3 regions of the Rhodococcus ruitaii genome follow, and region 2 is predicted to be linked to each of the others. Evidence: riboswitches for the same ligand, from Rfam matches in the RefSeq annotation. Region 2 holds a riboswitch; each other region holds the start of a gene.

Region 1 (6,138 bases), on a different contig from region 2:
CCCGATCGTGGCGACGGTTGTCGTGGACACCGACACCGCGACGCCGGTCACGTTGTCCGACGTGTTCCCCGATCTACAGGCGGGGCTGCAACGACTGTCCGAGCAGTCGGCGTTGCTGCTGCCCGGTACCGCGGCGGGCCCGGACTTCGAACGCAGCGGTATCGAACCGACGGAATCGAATTTCGCGAACTGGCTGCCCACCCCCGAGGGCATCGAGATCCACTTCGGGGACTACCAGGTGGGTCCGCACGCTATCGGACTCGTCACCGTCACCGTGCCGTGGAGTGCGCTCACCGACGTCGCCGATCCCGCCGTCGTCGCGGTACTCGAGAGCTGACAACTCAATCGTGGGGCCCACCCCACGGCCTCACCTCGGCCGCCCGTTGTCCGAGCGAACGGTACACCGGGTCGAGTGAAGGAGACGCACGGTGCATTCGCTCGGAACGGGAGGTCGGGCGGGTCAATGGTCAGACGGCGCCGTCGAACCCGAATTGGCGCCATGCCTCGTAGGCGGCGACCGCCGCGGCGTTCGACAGATTCAACGAGCGGCGCCCGGGCAACATCGGGATCCGCACCCGCTCGGTGATGTGCGGGTCGGCGAGCACGTCGTCGGACAGTCCGGTCGGTTCCGGCCCGAACAGCAACACATCGCCGTGGCGGTACTCGATGTCGGTGAAGGATGTGGTGGCGTGCGCGGTGAACGCGAACACCCGCGCCCCGTTCACCGCGTCCCATGCGGCCGGCAGGTCGGGGTGCACCGTGACGTAGGCCAGATCGTGGTAGTCGAGCCCGGCACGACGGAGTTTCGGTTCGGACAGGTCGAATCCGAGGGGTTCCACGAGGTGCAGTTCGGCGCCGGTCGCGGCGACCAACCTGATCGCATTGCCGGTATTGGGTGGAATACGAGGTTCGTGGAACATCACTCGGAACACTCCGACAAGCTTGCCAGAAGAGCAGAACAGCCCATCCGGCCGGTCGCCACACGCGGGTCACCGGACGCCTGGAACAATGGACCACGTGACTGCGACCCTCCTGGACGGCAAAGCAACCCGCGACGAAATCTTCGAGGACCTCCTGGTCCGTGTGGCAGCGCTGAAGGACAAGGGCATCACGCCCGGCCTCGGCACGATCCTCGTCGGCGACGATCCGGGGTCGGCGACGTACGTGAGGGGCAAGCACAACGACTGCGCCAAGGTGGGGATCACCTCGATCCGTAAGGATCTCCCCGCCGACATCACCCAGGAGCAGCTCGAAGCGGCGATCGACGAACTCAACGACGACCCCGCCTGCACGGGGTACATCGTGCAGTTGCCGCTGCCCAAGCACCTCGACGAGAACGCCGCCCTCGAGCGCATCGACCCCGCCAAGGACGCCGACGGGTTGCATCCCGTCAACCTCGGACGCCTGGTGCTCGGCAAGGACGCGGCGTTGCCGTGCACCCCGCGCGGCATCGTTCACCTGCTGCGCCGCTACGAGGTGCCGATCAACGGCGCCCACGTGGTGGTCGTCGGGCGCGGTGTGACGGTGGGCCGCCCGATCGGGCTGCTGCTGACCCGCCGCAGCGAGAACGCGACCGTGACGCTGTGCCACACCGGCACCAAGGATCTCGCCGCCGAGGTGAAGCGCGCCGACATCATCGTCGCCGCTGCGGGCGTGCCCGGACTCATCACCGCCGAGATGGTCAAGCCCGGTGCGGCAGTGCTCGACGTGGGCGTCTCGCGCACTGCCGACGGCCTGCGCGGCGATGTTGCCGACGACGTCCGCGACGTCGCGGGGTTCCTCTCCCCGAACCCCGGCGGAGTCGGACCGCTCACCCGCGCGTTCCTGCTGACGAACGTCGTCGAACGCGCCGAGCACGACGCCGGTCTCTGAGCAGACCAGCGGATGGACAGTTCGGTGCGATTGACACGACTGAACCTGCCGCTGCTGGCGGTCACCCTGGTGATCGCCGCCGCGGTGGTCCTTGTGCTGGCCGACCGCTGGCGCCGGGGTGCTTTCGTGTTCGGCGGTGCGATGATCCTTGCGGGGATCCTCAGGTGGGCGCTCGACTCGGATCAGGTGGGAGTGCTCGCGGTGCGAGGCAAACGTTTCGACGTCGCTGCGATGCTTGCCATGGGCGGTGCGATCGTGACGCTGGCAGTCTCGATCGATCCGCTCGGCACCGGATAACGCATCCGGCTCTCAGCCGCCCGCCAGTTCCATCAGCTCGACGAGCAGCTTCGCCACGGCATCGGCTTCGGTGAGAAAGCCGTCGTGTCCGTCGCGTGACTCGAGGACACGCAGCCCGTCGCACTTCGGCAGACCGTCTGCGATCTCCTGCTGCAATCGGATCGGGTAGAGGCGATCCGAATCGACACCCGCGACGATCGTCGGAACATTCGTGCCCGCCAACGCAGCTTCGATGCCACCGCGACCGCGTCCCACGTCGTGCCGATTCATCGCGTCGCTGAGCACCACATACGTGCCGGGGTCGAACCGTTTGACGAGCTTCGATGCCTGGTGGTCGAGATAGCTCTGCACAGCGTAGCGCCCGTCGCCCCACGGATCTTCGTCTCCTTGAGGGAGATTCGCGAACCGAGAGTCGAGTTCTTCCTCGCTGCGATACGACAGGTGGGCCATGCGGCGGGCGATGCCCAGCCCCGCTTCCGGCCGGCTGCCACTCGCGTAGTAGTTGCCGCCCTGCCAGTGGGGATCCTGCGTGATGGCAGCGATCTGGGTGCTCTGCACACCGATCTGATCGGCTGTCGCGCGGGCACCGACCGCCAGGACCAGTGCCGCCCGCACCCGGTTCGGGTGGGTGATGATCCATTCGAGCGAGCGCATGCCGCCCATCGATCCGCCCGTCACGGCGGCCAGCGTGTCGATGCCGAGAGCATCGAGGAGCGCGGCTTCCGCGGTGATCTGATCGCGGATGGTGATCCGGGGGAATCGCGAACCCCACGGTTTCCCGTCGGGCGCGGTGCTGCCCGGCCCGGTGCTGCCCTGGCATCCGCCGAGGACGTTCGTGGCCACCACGCACCACCGGTCGGTGTCGATCGGGGCGCCGGGGCCGACCATGCCGGACCACCAGCCCGGTGACGGGTGATCCGGCCCGGCCGGTCCGGTGATGTGTGAGTCGCCGGTCAGGGCGTGCTCGACGAGTACGACGTTGTCGCGGGCGGGCGACAACGCGCCCCACCGCTGCAGGGCAACGGTGACGTCGGGGAGGGTGTCGCCGCTCTCGAGGGTGATGCTGCCGATGTCGACTGTGCCGAGCCGGCCGTCTTCCGACGGGAGTGCAATCCGCCGACGATTGGTACCTGTTGTCACGATGGGACCGCCTTCATCAGCTTGTCAACCTCCCAGGAGCCGGCTTGTCGTCTGCGGTGCGCCGACGACCGTGTCTTCACCCGGAGCACCCCACCCTGGCCGGAGGGTTGCCGACCAGCAAGCCGGGGCTTCGCGCTGGCACTCATGACCTCGTCGGAAGTCTAACGGCTGGGCCGGAGGGCCCGATAGGCGGCTCTCGGCCGTACCGCGCCGCCAGAAGGTCGTCCCGCGGTTCCGGCTCCGGCCGCGGCGTCGGATACCGTGTCCGGCGTGCCCCTCACCATCACCACCGTGAACGTCAACGGCGTGCGCGCAGCGGCCGGTAAGGGCCTGCTGGCGTGGCTCGAGACGTCCTCCGCCGACATCGTCTGCCTTCAGGAAGTGCGCGCGAGCGAGAAGCAGTTCCACACTGCGATCGCGCCGGCGCTGGACGCTGGCTGGCACGTCGAAGGAGCCGAGTCGTCCGTCAAGGGGCGCGCGGGTGTCGCGATCCTGTCGCGCACACCGGCAGACGCCGTGCGCGTGGGTTTCGATGTCGACGACTATGCCGACTCCGGCCGCTACATCGAGGCGGATTTCGGCGACGTGACGTGCGGCAGCCTGTATCTGCCGACCGGAGAAGCGGACACCCCGAAGCAGGACGACAAGGAACGCTTCATGAAGGGCTTCGCCGCGTATCTGGGGGAGCGGGCATCCGACGTCGTCTCGGCCGGTCGCGACATGGTGGTGTGCGGCGACTGGAACATCGCCCACACCGAGCGCGACATCAAGAACTGGAAGGGCAACGTCCGCAAATCCGGCTTCCTGCCCGGCGAGCGCGCCTGGGTGACCGAGCTGCTCGCCACCGGTCGGTGGCGCGATGTCGTGCGCGACCTGCACGGCGACGTCGCCGGCCCCTACTCCTGGTGGTCCTACCGTGGCAAGGCATTCGACACCGACGCCGGCTGGCGGATCGACTACCACCTCGTCACACCGGCCCTGGCCGTCCGTGCGGCCGACGCCCGGGTCGAACGCGCCGCGACCTACGCCGAACGCTGGTCGGATCACGCCCCGGTGACCGTCACGTTCGAGTAGGCGGGGTCACGGATCGACCTCGTTCGGTCGCGGAAACCGGGGCGTGAAATTATCGAGGTCATGTCGACTGCAGATCAGCACGCCACAGTGCAGGATGCCCGCCCCGCCGCGCGGCCCCGGGTGCTTTCGGGCATCCAGCCCACGTCGGATTCGTTCCACCTCGGCAACTTCCTCGGTGCGTTGCAGCAGTGGGTTCCCGCCCAGGACGAAAACGATGCGTTCTACTTCATCCCCGACCTGCACGCCATCACCGCGCCGCAGAAGCCGAAGGAACTGCGCGGGCGGGTCCTCGTCGCCGCCGCGCAGTTGCTGGCCATCGGGATCGACCCGGAGCGCTCCGTGCTGTTCGTGCAGAGCCAGGTCCCCGAGCATGCCGAACTGTCCTGGGTTCTCAACTGCCTCACCGGTTTCGGTGAAGCGAGCCGCATGACACAGTTCAAGGACAAATCCGCCAGGCAGGGTGCCGAGCACGCGAGCGTCGGCCTGTTCACCTACCCGGTGCTCATGGCCGCGGACATTCTGCTGTACCGCGCCCACAAGGTCCCGGTCGGTGAGGATCAGCGGCAGCACCTCGAGCTCACCCGCGACCTCGCGCAGCGCTTCAACAAGCGCTTCGGGAAGACCTTCGTCGTCCCGGAGGCCCAGATCGTCAAGGGCACCGCCAAGATCTACGACCTGCAGGACCCGACGTCGAAGATGAGCAAATCGGCGGCCACCGACGCCGGCCTGATCAACCTGCTCGACGATCCGAAGATCTCGGCGAAGAAGATCAAGTCGGCGGTGACGGACAACGACCGCGAGATCCGATTCGACCAGGAGAACAAGCCGGGGGTGAGCAATCTGCTCACCATCCAGTCGGCGCTGTCGGGCCGTTCGATCGACGACCTCGTCGCCGGGTACGAGGGTAAGGGATACGGCGACCTCAAGAGCGATACCGCAGAGGTCCTCACCGAGTTCGTGACGCCGTTGCGGACGCAGGTGGACGAGTACCTCGCCGACGAGGCGGAACTGCTCCGGATTCTGTCGGCCGGTGCGGATCGGGCACGTGAGGTGGCTTCCCGGACACTGGCCCAGGTCTATGACAAGGTGGGATTCCTACCCCGGAGTTGACCGCGTAAGGAGTCATAGATGGCCGGTGAGCCGGACGGCGACACGAAACCGAGCTTCCTCGATCGGCAGCGAGCAGCCCGGCCGTGGCTCGATCACCTGGTGCGGTCCGGTATGCGGTACCTGGAGAAGAGGGGCACCTTCTACGCTGCAGGGCTCACCTACTTCACGGTCCTCGCGATCGTTCCGATCATCATGGTCGCGTTCTCCGTTGCCGGTTTCGTGCTCGCCGGCCGTCCGGAGCTGCTGCAGCAGATCAGCGACGCGATCGCCGAGAACATCCCCGGCGAACTCGGCACCACCGTCGAGGACATCATCGATTCCGCGATCAACTCTCGCGGCACGGTGGGTGTGATCGGGCTCCTCACCGCGTCGTATGCCGGCCTGGGCTGGATGGCCAACCTGCGCAATGCACTCACCGCGATGTGGGACAACCCGCGCGCGAACGGCAACTTCTTCGTCGTCAAGCTCAAGGACGGCGGCGCGCTGATCAGCCTGGGTCTCGCGATGATCGTGTCGTTGGGGTTGTCCGCGGTCAGCAGCGGACCGGTGATGCGATGGATCGTGGAACTGCTGAACATCGAGAACATCGTCGGTGTCGGCGTGCTGCTGCGTATCGTGGCGCTCCTCATCGCGGTCACCGCCACC
Region 2 (6,138 bases):
CAGATCCGAGAGCAACGTTCGCGGGATCAGCGCCGAGCGCAACAGCGAGTGCCCGACCCGCATCCAAGGCCGGTGTCGCGCTGCGCGCCGATTCGTCTTCGAGCGGGTTGGATCGCCCAGCGTCGAGCATCACCGGTTCCATCGGGGCGACGAACCCGGCGGGGATGTCCTCGGGGAACCACCCGGGTGCGAGGACGTCACCGCTGTATACACCGATATCGACGAGCACGGTGTCGACGGCGACGGCGGAGCGTGAGATCTGATCGGCGAGATCGGCGATGCGCGGCGCCCCGGGATAGAAGCCGTCCTCACCGATGGGTTGCGCCGTCAGAGTCGGATCTCCCCCAGCGACCAATACGATTTCGCCGGGCCGGGATCCGGATACCACCTTCGTCGTGACCCGATGGTCGCTCGGCAGCGCGATCAGGGCGGCCGCTGCGGTGAGCAGTTTCGTGGTGGACGCCGGCGTCATCGGACGTTCGGGCTCGTGCGACCAGAGCACCGTACCGGTCGTGGTGTCGGTGACCGACCCGGTGAATTCACCGAGTCCGGGATTCGTCACAGCAGCACGGAGTGCCGCGGTGAGTCCGGTGGGGCTGGGTGCGGGGGCCGCGTCGGTGACGGCCGCGACCTGCGGAGCGGCGATGACGGGTGCGGGGGCGGGGACGATGGCAGCAGAAGCGGTGGTGCGCACGTCGTAGACCGCGAATGCGCCACCGACCACGAGCGCGAGGAAACCCACGATCCAGATACCCAGCAGGATCCGAAAGCTCCGACGCTTGCGGGTTTCGAGCCCACCGTGCTTCTTGCTGTTACCTTGCCCCGCCAACACGCCTCCGCTGTGTTCAACCAATCGGCCCTACACACTCGCGCCCTGGTGGTCGCGTGGTGGTCCGGTACCTGCACCTACAGCGTAGCGCCGGGGCGGTTATCCTCACTTCGGACCATCGCCGCAGATACGGGCGCCGTATCGACGGGCAAACATCGACGAAGTGAGGCAAGGCGTGGAGTTCGAGGTCACCATCGAGATCCCGAAGGGGCAGCGCAACAAGTACGAGGTCGATCACGAGACCGGCCGCGTCAAGCTCGACCGCTACCTCTACACCTCCTTCGGATACCCGGCCGACTACGGCTACATCGAGAACACGCTCGGGGAGGACGGCGATCCGCTCGACTGCCTGGTGCTACTGCCCGAGTCCGTGTACCCCGGCGTGCTCGTCGATGCACGCCCGGTCGGCATGTTCAAGATGGTCGACGAGGCCGGCGGCGACGACAAGGTCCTGGCTGTTCCGGCCGGCGATCCGCGTTGGGACCACATCCAGGACATCAGCGATGTGCCGCAGTTCGAGCTCGATGCGATCAAGCACTTCTTCGTCCATTACAAGGACCTCGAGCCGGGCAAGCACGTCGAGGCTGCCGATTGGACCGGACGGGCCGACGCCGAGGCTGAGGTCACAGCCTCGATCGCGCGGCTGAAGGACAACGGCGGGCACTGAAGCCCACAGGACGGCGGACCCGAGTCCCCGAAGGGCGCCCGGCCCCCCGAAGACAAGATCTCCCGGCCGATCATGATCGGCCGGGAGATTTCTTCCTGTGGAAGGTCGCGTTCCGGCAGTCCTGAACGTCCTAGCGGCCCTTGAATTCAGGCGCGCGCTTCTGCATCACAGCGGTGATCGCCTCGGTGAGATCTTCGGACGGCAGGAACGCAGAGTTCCACGCGGCGACGTAGCGGAGGCTGTCGTCGACCTGCGCGGAGCGCGTGTGGTCGAGGACGTCCTTGATGCCGTGGACCACGAGGGGCGGGTTGGCTGCGATCTCGGCGGCCGTCGCGTGTGCGGCGGCGAGAGCCGCGGCAGCGTCGTCGAAGACGTCGCTCACGAGGCCGATCTTCTCGGCGCGTGCGGCATCGATGTCCTTGCCGGTCAACGCGAGTTCGCGTAGATGGCCGTCTCCGATGATCAGGGGAAGGCGCGCGAGACTACCGACGTCGGCCACCATCCCGACCTTGACCTCGCGAACGCTGAACCGGGCATCGGCACTCGCGTACCGAATATCGGCTGCCGAGATGAGGTCGACGCCGCCGCCGATGCACCAGCCCGAGACTGCGGCGACGACGGGTTTGCGGCAGTCGGCGACCGCTGTGATGGCGCCCTGCATGCGCTTGACCATCGCGTGGAAGTCGGTGCGGGGCTTCGCCTGCGCCTTGTCTGCCAGTACCGACCCGAGGTCGCCGGCCATGGCGGGCAGGTCGAGTCCGTATGAGAAGTGCCGTCCGGAGCCGGTGAGGACCACGGCGCGCACCTCGGGGTCGGCGTCGAGTTGCGCAAAGATCTTGGGCAGTTCCGACCAGAAGTCCGGTCCCATCGCGTTGCCTTTGCCCGGGCCCATGAGTGTGACCTGGGCTACGTGTTCGGCGCGCTCGACAGTGAACGCCTTCCAGCTGGATGAATCAGTCATTACTCCAGAGTAATATTTTGCTGCTCGCATCGCACCGAGCTTCCGATCACGTCGATCCTTGCCGATCCGGTCACAGCGGTCACCGGTTTTCATAGGGTGGCATCATGCCCAGGCCATTGCATCCGAATGCCGCCCGAGTCGCCGACACACTCATCGCTCGCGGACATCACGGCCTGATCACCACCCAGTCGATTCCGGTGCACACCGCAGAGCAGGCAGCGGCGGCCGTGCATGTCGACATCGGGGCGATCGTCAAGTCTCTCGTGTTCCTCCTCGACGACGACCCCGTCCTGATTCTCGTCTCGGGCTCGCACCGGGTATCGCTCGAGCGCACCGGTACCCGATTGGGCGGAACTCTCACCACCGCGCCTGGCAACCTCGTCGCGGAGGTCACCGGCCAGGAACTCGGCGGCGTGGCCCCGCTCGGGCACCCCACCAACCTGCCGACCTACGTCGACAGCGCGCTGGCGGGATACCCCGAGCTGTGGGCATCGGGCGGAAGCCTGGACACCCTCTTCCGCACCTCGTATACCGAACTCCTACGGGTGACCGCGGGGGTCGACGTCGTGGTGGACTGAGCCTCGCCCGGCCGATCGGGATACGAGCGCGGCATCGAGACGCGATCGTTCAGACGCACTCCGCCGCACCGTCGCCCGACTGCGTGAGACCGGGCCGGGTCTCCGGCGTCGGATTCCATGCCCCGTCGGTCTTGGCGTACGACCACGACGGCCCCTCCACCACCAACTGCCGAAGCGCCGCGAGTAGACGGTCGACGTCCGCCGACGAACTTCCCAGCCCCAGGGATGCCCGCACCGCGCCACCGGGAAGTCCGACGCGGGAAAGTAACGGATGAGCGCAGAAACGGCCGTCACGAACCCCGATGCCGTGTTCGGCTGAGAGGTAGGCGGCGATTTCACCCGGTTCGAAGCCGTCGATACCGAAAGTGACGATTCCGACGCAGTCCACCGAATCCTCCCACAGCCGAAGAATTTCCACACCGTAGATGTCGCGCAGGCCGTCGACGAGCTGCGCACACAACAACTCCTCGTGACGCGCAACCGACTCGGCGTCGTGTGATGCGAGGGTGTCGCACGCCGCAGCGATCGCCGCGACCCCCAGTACGTTCGGAGATCCGGCCTCGTGACGGGCCGGAGCACACGCCCACTCGGTGTGGTCGAGGGCAACCTCGCGTACCGCACCGCCACCAGCGAGATACGGCTCGGCCGCATCGAGCCAGTCACGACGCCCGACCAGCACACCGGCACCGAACGGTGCGTACAGCTTGTGGCCCGAGAACGCCAGATAGTCGACGCCGAGTTCAGCGAGATCGACACGACGATGCGGAACCAGCTGGGCACCATCGACGAAGATCCGCGCACCGCACGCGTGGGCGAGGTCGGCAAGCTCGCCGATCGGCAGAACCTCGCCCGTGACATTGGAGGCTCCGGTCACGGCGAGTAGCGCTGCCGGGGCACGTTCCAGCTCGACGGCGATCCGCCACATGGTCTCCGAGACTGAGTCCGCGGCTTCGACCACACGAGTGTTCTTCCACGGCAGCAGGTTCGCGTGATGCTCGATGTCGAGGACCACGACATCGCCGGGGACTGCACCGGCAAGCAGGTTGATCGAATCCGTGGTGTTGCGGGTGAAGACCACGACCTGGTCCTCGTCGGTGCCCACGAATCGGGAGACCGACGCGCGTGCATCCTCGTAGCTCGTGGTGCTGATACGCGATGCGTAGCCCGCGCCGCGGTGCACGCTGGCGTAGAACGGCAACAGTTCGGAGATCCGGTCGGTCACGCTCGCCAGAGCCGGTGCGCTGGCCGCATAATCGAAGTTCGCGTAGGTGCAGGTACCGCCCTGTACGAGAGGGACCTGCACGTCACAGCCCGACACGCGAGCAAAGGGAGCGACACAGGTGGTGGTGGCAACAGTCATGACGAATTTCCCTCGTGTATCAGGGACCCGTCGGTGATCGCCACGACGAAGGTGAATCGTTCGCCGGCGGAGTCCGCGCTTGCTGCGCCCGGGTTCGGTACGTCAGCCAGGTCGTCACCCGGAGCACCCCACCGCGGCGGAGGGTTGCCGACCAGCGAGCCGGGGCTTGACGCTGGTACTCATGACCTGCCGAAGACAATGACACCGGGCACACTTCGTGTCAAGTCGAGACCTCGATCGTGGCCCGCCCCTCATTGTCGGGAAGAAGTGAATTTCTCCCCCTGACCTGCAAAGAATCCATCATCGTGCTTTGCTCTGACGGGTGCTTCGGCGCCGCGCGCCCTCCGGCCCACACACACCGAAAGTTCATCTGTTGTCCACCTTCACATGAAATAACACCGGATCGCCCAGCCGAGTAGCCCAACCGAGTAGAAGGACAGCGGATTGTCTGCTCAACTCCCACCCGCAGCCGACGACACGTCGCTCGTGCCGGGGATCTTCCTGCGCGGATCGCACGCGCCGGCGCCACGCACACTCATCGACGTGCTGCGCGTCACCGCTGAATCGCATCCGCGCGCGCCCGCGATAGACGACGGCACCACGATGCTCGAGTACTCCGAACTCCTCGATCTGGTGGATACGGGAGCGCGCGGACTCGCGGAGGCCGGTGTGGGCGCCGGTGATCGCGTCGGTGTGCGCATGTCGTCCGGGTCCAAGGATCTGTACGTCACCATTCTGTCCGTTCTCGCGGCGGGAGCCGCCTACGTCCCGGTGGATGCCGACGACCCCGACGAACGTGCCGAGTTGGTCTTCTCCGAGGCGAAAGTCACCGCCATCGTCACTGACGCGGGGATCGGCCCCGGCACCGCGCCACCGGCCGCTGAACCGGACGTGCGTGAGCCGACCCTCGACGACGACGCATGGATCATCTTCACGTCCGGCTCCACAGGCACCCCGAAGGGTGTCGCCGTCACACACCGCAACGCCGCGGCCTTCGTCGACGCCGAAGCGAACCTGTTCTGCCGGGACGAACCGCTCGGCCCCCACGACCGGGTGCTGGCGGGTCTGTCCGTCGCCTTCGACGCATCGTGCGAGGAGATGTGGCTGGCCTGGCGACACGGCGCGTGCCTGGTGCCGGCGCCACGGTCGCTGGTGCGCACCGGCATGGATCTGGGCCCGTGGCTGGTGTCCCGCAGCATCAACGTGGTCTCCACGGTCCCGACCCTGGCGGCGATGTGGCCCGGCGAAGCACTCGAAGCGGTGCGTCTGCTCATCTTCGGCGGAGAGGCCTGCCCGCCCGACCTCGCCGAGCGTCTCGCCGTGCCGGGCCGGGAGGTGTGGAACACGTACGGCCCCACCGAAGCGACGGTGGTCGCGTGTGCCGCGATCATGGACGGCACCGGGCCCATCCGTATCGGCCTGCCGCTCGACGGCTGGGATCTCGCGGTTGTCGATACCGAGGGGATTCCCGTCGCAGAAGGACAGACCGGTGAACTCGTCATCGGCGGTGTCGGGCTTGCCCGTTACCTCGACCCGGACAAGGACGCCGAGAAATACGCGCCCATGCCGACCCTCGGCTGGGACCGTGCCTACCGCAGCGGCGACCTCGTCGTACTCGACAGCGCAGGGCTGCTGTTCCAAGGACGCGCCGACGACCAGGTCAAGATCGGCGGACGACGCATCGAGCTCGGCGAGGTCGACAACGCTCTGCAGAATCTGCCCGGTGTCGCCGGGGGTGCGTGC
Region 3 (6,138 bases), on a different contig from region 2:
ACGTCCACGCGTTCGTCTCTTCGAGTGACCTCTTCGAGATGACCCGCGGGAATCCACGTAGGTGCGGGGTCGGAGTCGGCCGAGCGGAAGTACCAGAGTCCTGACGGGTAGATCCGGTACGGACCGGATACATCCAGGTTTCGCCCCTCGTAGTGGGCTTCCACACTGTGCGCGGAGTCATCGGCGCGGTCGGTGGGTGCAGTGTTGCTCATGCGATCACGTCCCGGTACGTCGGAGGTTGCGTCTGAGGGCAACGATTCGGTGGTGACATCAGCGGCATCTACCACGGCCGAGCGTAGTCTCGGGTCGGCACCAATACAGGGCCCGGTCGGTGCGAGATACACCACCCGTGTCGATCCGGCGGGTGCCGGACGCTGCCCGACACCCAGATCAACCCCATGGAGATCCACCACATGACAGCGCCTGCCCACGAAGAACTCGTCGTTCTGCTCGACGAACACGAGCGCCCCATCGGTACAGCTCCGAAAGCCACCGTCCATCACACAGACACCCCTCTTCACCTGGCGTTCTCTTGCTACGTGTTCGATGACGCGGGCCGGGTCCTCGTGACGCGACGCGCACTGAGCAAGATCACGTGGCCCGGTGTGTGGACGAACGCGTGTTGCGGTCATCCAGGGCCGGAGGAATCCCTCGAGGACGCGGTCCGCCGTCGCGTCGAACAGGAGTTGGGCCTCGCCGTCGATGATGTCACGTGTGTATTGCCGCACTTCCGGTACCGCGCGACGGCAGCCGACGGGACCGTGGAGAACGAGGTGTGTCCGGTGTTCTGCGCCCGCGCCGTCTCCGGCCTCCAGCCAGAACCGTCAGAGGTGATGGAGTGGAGGTGGGTGTCGTGGGCCGATATGCAGACGGCGGCAACCGTTCCGTGGCTGATCAGCCCGTGGGCGGCCGAGCAGATCCCGCAACTCAACCAGGCCGGAATTGCGCGGCGGATTTCCAGCGCTTCCTGAGTGGCACCCACGCGCCCTCGACGATCGGAGGGCGAACGGGTTCACGCGTCGTCGGACCAGGCCCCTAATTCGTTTCCACTCGGGTCGAGGAAGGTGAATCGACGGCCACCCGGAAAATCGTACGGCCCCGACGAAATCTGGCCTCCGGCACGTTCGACCGCGCGGACGGTGGCGTCGAGATCGCTGGAGTACAGCAACACCAGAGGCCCAACCCCACCCGGTGGGCGCAGAGTCGTCAGGCCACCGACCTCTCCGTCGCCCTCGACAGCACGAATTCCGGCGTAATCGGGCCCGTAGTCGTTGAAGCTCCAGCCGAAGGCGGATTCGTAGAAGGCGCGTGTCGTGGGGAGATCGGTAGCGCCGAGTTCGATGTAGTCGATTACGTGATGTCTGGTTCCCATGGAGCCATCGTGAACCCACCCATCGACATGCGCCGCCGAACCGGGCATTCCCTTACCCCATCACGACGCCGAGACCGCGGTCGCGCTCTTCCACTCGCTCTGCCGGCCGACGATCACCGATCGGACTCCGCCCCTGGCGAGCATCGAGCGAACGGCGCCGGACTCACGAAGCACGCGTGCGAGAGAGTCCGTGTCGCCGGTGTCGTGTGGTGGTTGCGACGCGACACCGAGCAAGATCCGAGGTTCGGATGCGGGCCGACTTCCTTCGATGAGCAGCACTTCCTCGTCGACCTCGCGAACGAGGATCTCGCGTCGGCCGGACATCTCGCCGACCAGCAGAAGCACGTAGTCGATATCGGTGCCGTCGTCGTGCGCCGCGAGCAGCCGAGCACGGTGACCGCCGCACATCAGCGCCTCGTCCAATTCCGCCTGCCCCGAGCGGTCGGATGCGGCCGGGGGAACCCGATCGGAATCCGAAATGTCGATCGGCTGCGCCGTGCCGTGCGAGTTGGTGGTCGATGTCCTCATGACATCCTCCAATCTCCTCTTCTTGCCACTCCAGCATTGCAGTGAGGTCCGACACGAACTCGGGAACTTCGTTACTTCCCGCCGGCCGTGGCGATTTCGATGCACCGATCGATCTCCCGGATGACGAGTTCGACCGCGCTGTCGGCGTCCATCCCCGCAATCAGCACGGATTGCGTCGCACCAGTACTGAGTACGACCAACCTCATGGCCTCGCTGTGCGCTTCTATCTCGGAGAGACCCGCCCGACATAGAAGCCGCTCGGCCTCGGACACCGTCCCCCGCGACGCTTCGGCGAGGAACGACCTGATCCACGGGTCGTTCGCCGCCTTCGCGAGATAGGCGAACCAGACCGACACACCCACACGGGACGGTGCGCTCGTCGGAACGGGTTGAGTGAGCAAAGCTGCGAGGGCTGCTCTCGGATCGCCCGCCGCCCCCCGCCCGTGGTACACCTGCTCGGCACCGGTGACCATCTCCTGCGCTCCCGACCGGATCAGCTGTTGTTTCGATTCGAAATAGTGTTGGATTCTGCCAATCGAGACGCCGGCCTCGGCCGCCACCGACTGGAACGTCACCCCGTCGATGCCCCGTTCGTGGATCACTGCCCACAGTGCCCACACGATCTCTCTACGACGCTCAGCATGGTCGACAACTCTCGGCATGACGACAGTTTACAATATGTTTATACTGCAAACAGCACGGTTCACCGAACGTCAGGAAGACCTCCATGAGTGAACACACCAGCACAGACCCCCGACCCGACCATCCACCACCCACCCGTCGGCGCCGATGGCTGCGCCGCAGCGGAATCGTCGTGGTTGCCGCACTGGCCGCACTGGGCGCAGTAGGCATCCAGCAGTTCTTCTTCGGAGCTCCGGGCGTGGGCCACTTCCGCGACGCCGAGGGACGCCGCACCTACGTCGAGGCCTACACCCGGGCGATGTCTGCACTTCCAGCACCATCGACAACCCACGACGTTCCGACCCGATTCGGTACGGTCCGCGTCTACGAGTGGAGCACTCCGGAACTCGAGAACACCGCTCCGGTCGTCTTGGTTCCCGGCCGCTCGTCGGGTGTCCCGATGTGGGCCGAAAACCTCGCCGACTTCGTGCCGCACCGGCGCGTCCTCGCCTTCGACGCACTCGGCGACGCCGGATTGTCGGTGCAGAATGTCCCGTTGACCTCGTTCGACGATCAGGCGCTCTGGATCGCCGATGCCCTCGGCGAACTCACAACCGACCCCGTGCACATCACCGGTCATTCGTTCGGCGGCGCGATCGCAGCCACCTACGCTCGGCAATTCCCCGATCGCGTCCGATCACTCACCCTTCTCGAACCTGTCTTCACGTTCGCACACCCGTCCGCCCGAATGATGGCGTGGACGATGGTGTCCAGCCTCCCCTTCCTGCCCGAGGCATGGCGGAACACCGCGCTCAGCAAGGTGGGCGGCGCCGAGTTCGACCCGGACGACGACATGGCGAAGATGATCGCTGCAGGCTCAGAACACTATTCCGCCGTGCTGCCGACGCCCTCGCCCATGAACGACGAGGACATGGGACGTCTCACCATGCCTACCTATGTCGCTATCGCAGAACGCGATTCGCTTGCCGGTGACACTGCCGCGGCCGAGCGGGCAGGTACACTTCCACACGCGACCGTCGACGTTTTCCCCGACACCACCCACTCCCTGCCCATGCAGGCGAAAGATCGTCTAGCCGTAGAACTTCCCGCATTCTGGAACGATTCCGACCAGAGTTGACCCGGCCGGTCAGCAGCCCGGCACGTAGGTCAGCACCGGAACACGTCCCGGCACACACCCTGTCCAGTGATCGGGGGCAGCCAGGGTGAATGTCACCGGCACATGCGGATTCGGCCCCGGAAGGATCAACACCCGCCACCGAGGAATCCACGTTCCGATCTCTCCACCCACATGGACTGCGCGGGATATCGCAGCTGTGTCATGGTGTCGAAACTCGAGTCGTATTCCGTCCCAGGATAGTTCGACGCTCGTACTGTCAAGCACGTGCACCAACGCACCGACACTCAGGTCAGAGTCGTCGAAAGCCTTACGGGCGCGGATGAAATGGACGTGGTGCCCGTCTCCGAACGCGGCGCATTGATGGGGGTCGGTCATGATATTTCCTCCGGGTCGGCCCCGGGCGGGGCGCTCGTGCCCGGGCCGGTCGGCCGCGGGCCGCTTCGTCATCCGAGCCACCCGCGAGCGTGGGGTTGGCGTGCCGTCCAGTCGGAGCTTGGCGACGACATCTCGTGAAGCACCGCCACTCTACACGACGCAGCGACCTACACGACACAGCGACCTCACAACCCGAGCGACCGACCTCGGCGGAGAACGCAACGCGTCCTTACTGCTCCGAAACGCAGCGGTGACGGGCACCGTCGACACTGGCCGGGCACTGTTCGCACCAGGAGGTTGCCGTGTCCTACGTTCCACCCGCCGAGTTGGCCCGCGCGATGGTCGACGCCGGCCAGAGCAAGGTCCTCATGTCCACCCGCGACACCATGATCAGGGCGTACATGGCCGGCGCGATCCTCTCGCTCGGAGCGGCGTTCGCGATCACTGTCACCGTGCAGACAGGCAACGCGCTGCTCGGAGCGATTCTCTTCCCGGTCGGATTCTGCCTGCTCTATCTACTGGGCTTCGACCTGCTCACCGGCGTGTTCACCATGGTTCCCATCGCCTACCTCGACAAACGCCCCGGGGTGACGATCGGGTCGATGCTCCGGAACTGGGGTCTCGTCTTCATCGGGAACTTCCTCGGCGCCTTGACGGTGGCCGTACTGATCACCTTCGTCCTCACCTACGGATACTCGATTCCACCGGACGCCATCGGCGAACGTCTCGGCGAAATCGGCGAGGAACGCACCCTCGGCTATGCAGAGCACGGCGCAGCCGGCATGGCGACCCTGTTCTTCCGTGGCATGTTGTGCAACTGGATGGTATCCACCGGCGTCGTCGCAGCGATGATGTCCAAGAGCGTGCCGGGCAAGGTTCTCGTCATGTGGATGCCCGTCATGCTGTTCTTCTACATGGGCTTCGAACACTCGGTCGTCAACATGTTCCTGTTCCCGTCCGGCCTCCTGCTCGGCGGCGACTTCACGCTCAGCGACTACCTGATCTGGAACGAGATCCCGACAGTACTGGGCAATCTGGTCGGTGGTGTCGTCTTCGTCGGTCTCGCCCTCTACGTCACCCATGTGCGGACGCAGCCCAAGCGATCAGTCGGGAACACGCCGACGCCGGCATGATCGGACGGCATCGTTCGTTCCGATCTCATCTGCTGCACTCACCAAGCGTGCGGAATGCACGACCGGACCGGCTGACCATGACGATATCTGGTGCCGACGCCGCGCCCCCCGGATCTGACGAACCGGGCGGTCGAGGTCCGCCGCGCCGCGGGCCGTCGACCAGCTCTACTGCCCGCACCATCCGGCGTTCGGCCCTCGATGTCCGGAAACGACTCGGACCCGGGGGCCGCAGCCCACGGGTCCGATGGTCGGGAGCCCTACTGCTGGGCGCTGCTGATTCCTTCAGCAGAACCGGTGAAGAAGTCGAGTGCACCGAAGAGGTCTGCGGCGTTGACGAAGAATTCGGCCAGATCAGCGAGCATGATGTAAATCCCATCTGTGGAGAATCAACAGCGGTGCGATCGCGGTGACGAACGCCCTTCAATTGTTACCAGAAGATCCTGATCCCGCAGCGTGGACACACTGAGTTCCACATCACATTCCGCCTGGTCGGATCCAATCACGAACCGATCACAGGTGTGAAATGATCTACCTTTCAGCAGGTAGATGCGCCGACTCCCTGAGCGCCGTCCTATTTACGGATAATTGATCAGCGCCGAGAAAAACCGACCTCGAACAACCGGAGAAGATCGAATTGCACATCGACGAGCAGGAATTTCATCGTCGGCATTCGACGCATCGGACAAACCGAAATTATGCACCAATTCGACGACCCTTTCCTCGCGGCACGCTGCAACCGGGTCGTCTCCGCGCCTTCGCGCTGCATTCATCGAAGGCCTGCCGGCTTGCGACAGTGCCGCGGCGAAGAGACCATCACCGCCACGCGCAGGCTGCCGATACGCGGCGCCCGGTCGACGACCCTTATCCTGGGTGAGTACTTGTCCGCGAATACACACAGAGAGAACTATGAGACGCGCCAAGCGCAAACCTCGAAGACCCGCCCCGTCCCCGTCTGCGAACGACCACCCCGG

What was found. A riboswitch is a leader RNA that binds a small molecule or an ion and turns the genes downstream of it on or off. The one in region 2 is predicted to bind S-adenosylmethionine.
Region 1: it holds a riboswitch for S-adenosylmethionine, as region 2 does, so the genes downstream of both, metX (homoserine O-acetyltransferase MetX) here and ACZI8W_RS22195 (aminotransferase class V-fold PLP-dependent enzyme) in region 2, are expected to answer to the same signal.
Region 3: it holds a riboswitch for S-adenosylmethionine, as region 2 does, so the genes downstream of both, ACZI8W_RS09185 (hypothetical protein) here and ACZI8W_RS22195 (aminotransferase class V-fold PLP-dependent enzyme) in region 2, are expected to answer to the same signal.

The regions. Positions count from the first base shown of each region.
Region 1 is NZ_JBUYWC010000009.1:127,357-133,494, forward strand. It holds gene ACZI8W_RS13395 (RsiV family protein) at 1-337, shown strand, start outside; gene ACZI8W_RS13400 (tRNA (cytidine(34)-2'-O)-methyltransferase) at 468-932, opposite strand; gene ACZI8W_RS13405 (bifunctional methylenetetrahydrofolate dehydrogenase/methenyltetrahydrofolate cyclohydrolase) at 1,018-1,872, shown strand; gene ACZI8W_RS13410 (DUF3017 domain-containing protein) at 1,885-2,169, shown strand; gene metX (homoserine O-acetyltransferase MetX) at 2,182-3,309, opposite strand; SAM riboswitch class IV at 3,345-3,459, opposite strand; gene ACZI8W_RS13420 (exodeoxyribonuclease III) at 3,571-4,383, shown strand; gene trpS (tryptophan--tRNA ligase) at 4,444-5,493, shown strand; gene yhjD (inner membrane protein YhjD) at 5,512-6,138, shown strand, end outside.
Region 2 is NZ_JBUYWC010000019.1:15,792-21,929, reverse strand. It holds gene dacB (D-alanyl-D-alanine carboxypeptidase/D-alanyl-D-alanine endopeptidase) at 1-832, opposite strand, end outside; gene ACZI8W_RS22210 (inorganic diphosphatase) at 1,005-1,496, shown strand; gene ACZI8W_RS22205 (crotonase/enoyl-CoA hydratase family protein) at 1,627-2,457, opposite strand; gene ACZI8W_RS22200 (YbaK/EbsC family protein) at 2,562-3,035, shown strand; gene ACZI8W_RS22195 (aminotransferase class V-fold PLP-dependent enzyme) at 3,085-4,395, opposite strand; SAM riboswitch class IV at 4,466-4,582, opposite strand; gene ACZI8W_RS22190 (Pls/PosA family non-ribosomal peptide synthetase) at 4,840-6,138, shown strand, end outside.
Region 3 is NZ_JBUYWC010000006.1:118,285-124,422, forward strand. It holds gene ACZI8W_RS09155 (hypothetical protein) at 1-212, opposite strand, end outside; gene idi (isopentenyl-diphosphate Delta-isomerase) at 414-971, shown strand; gene ACZI8W_RS09165 (VOC family protein) at 1,013-1,372, opposite strand; gene ACZI8W_RS09170 (hypothetical protein) at 1,433-1,900, opposite strand; gene ACZI8W_RS09175 (TetR/AcrR family transcriptional regulator) at 1,972-2,562, opposite strand; gene ACZI8W_RS09180 (alpha/beta fold hydrolase) at 2,628-3,659, shown strand; gene ACZI8W_RS09185 (hypothetical protein) at 3,669-4,034, opposite strand; SAM riboswitch class IV at 4,062-4,174, opposite strand; gene ACZI8W_RS09190 (formate/nitrite transporter family protein) at 4,337-5,167, shown strand.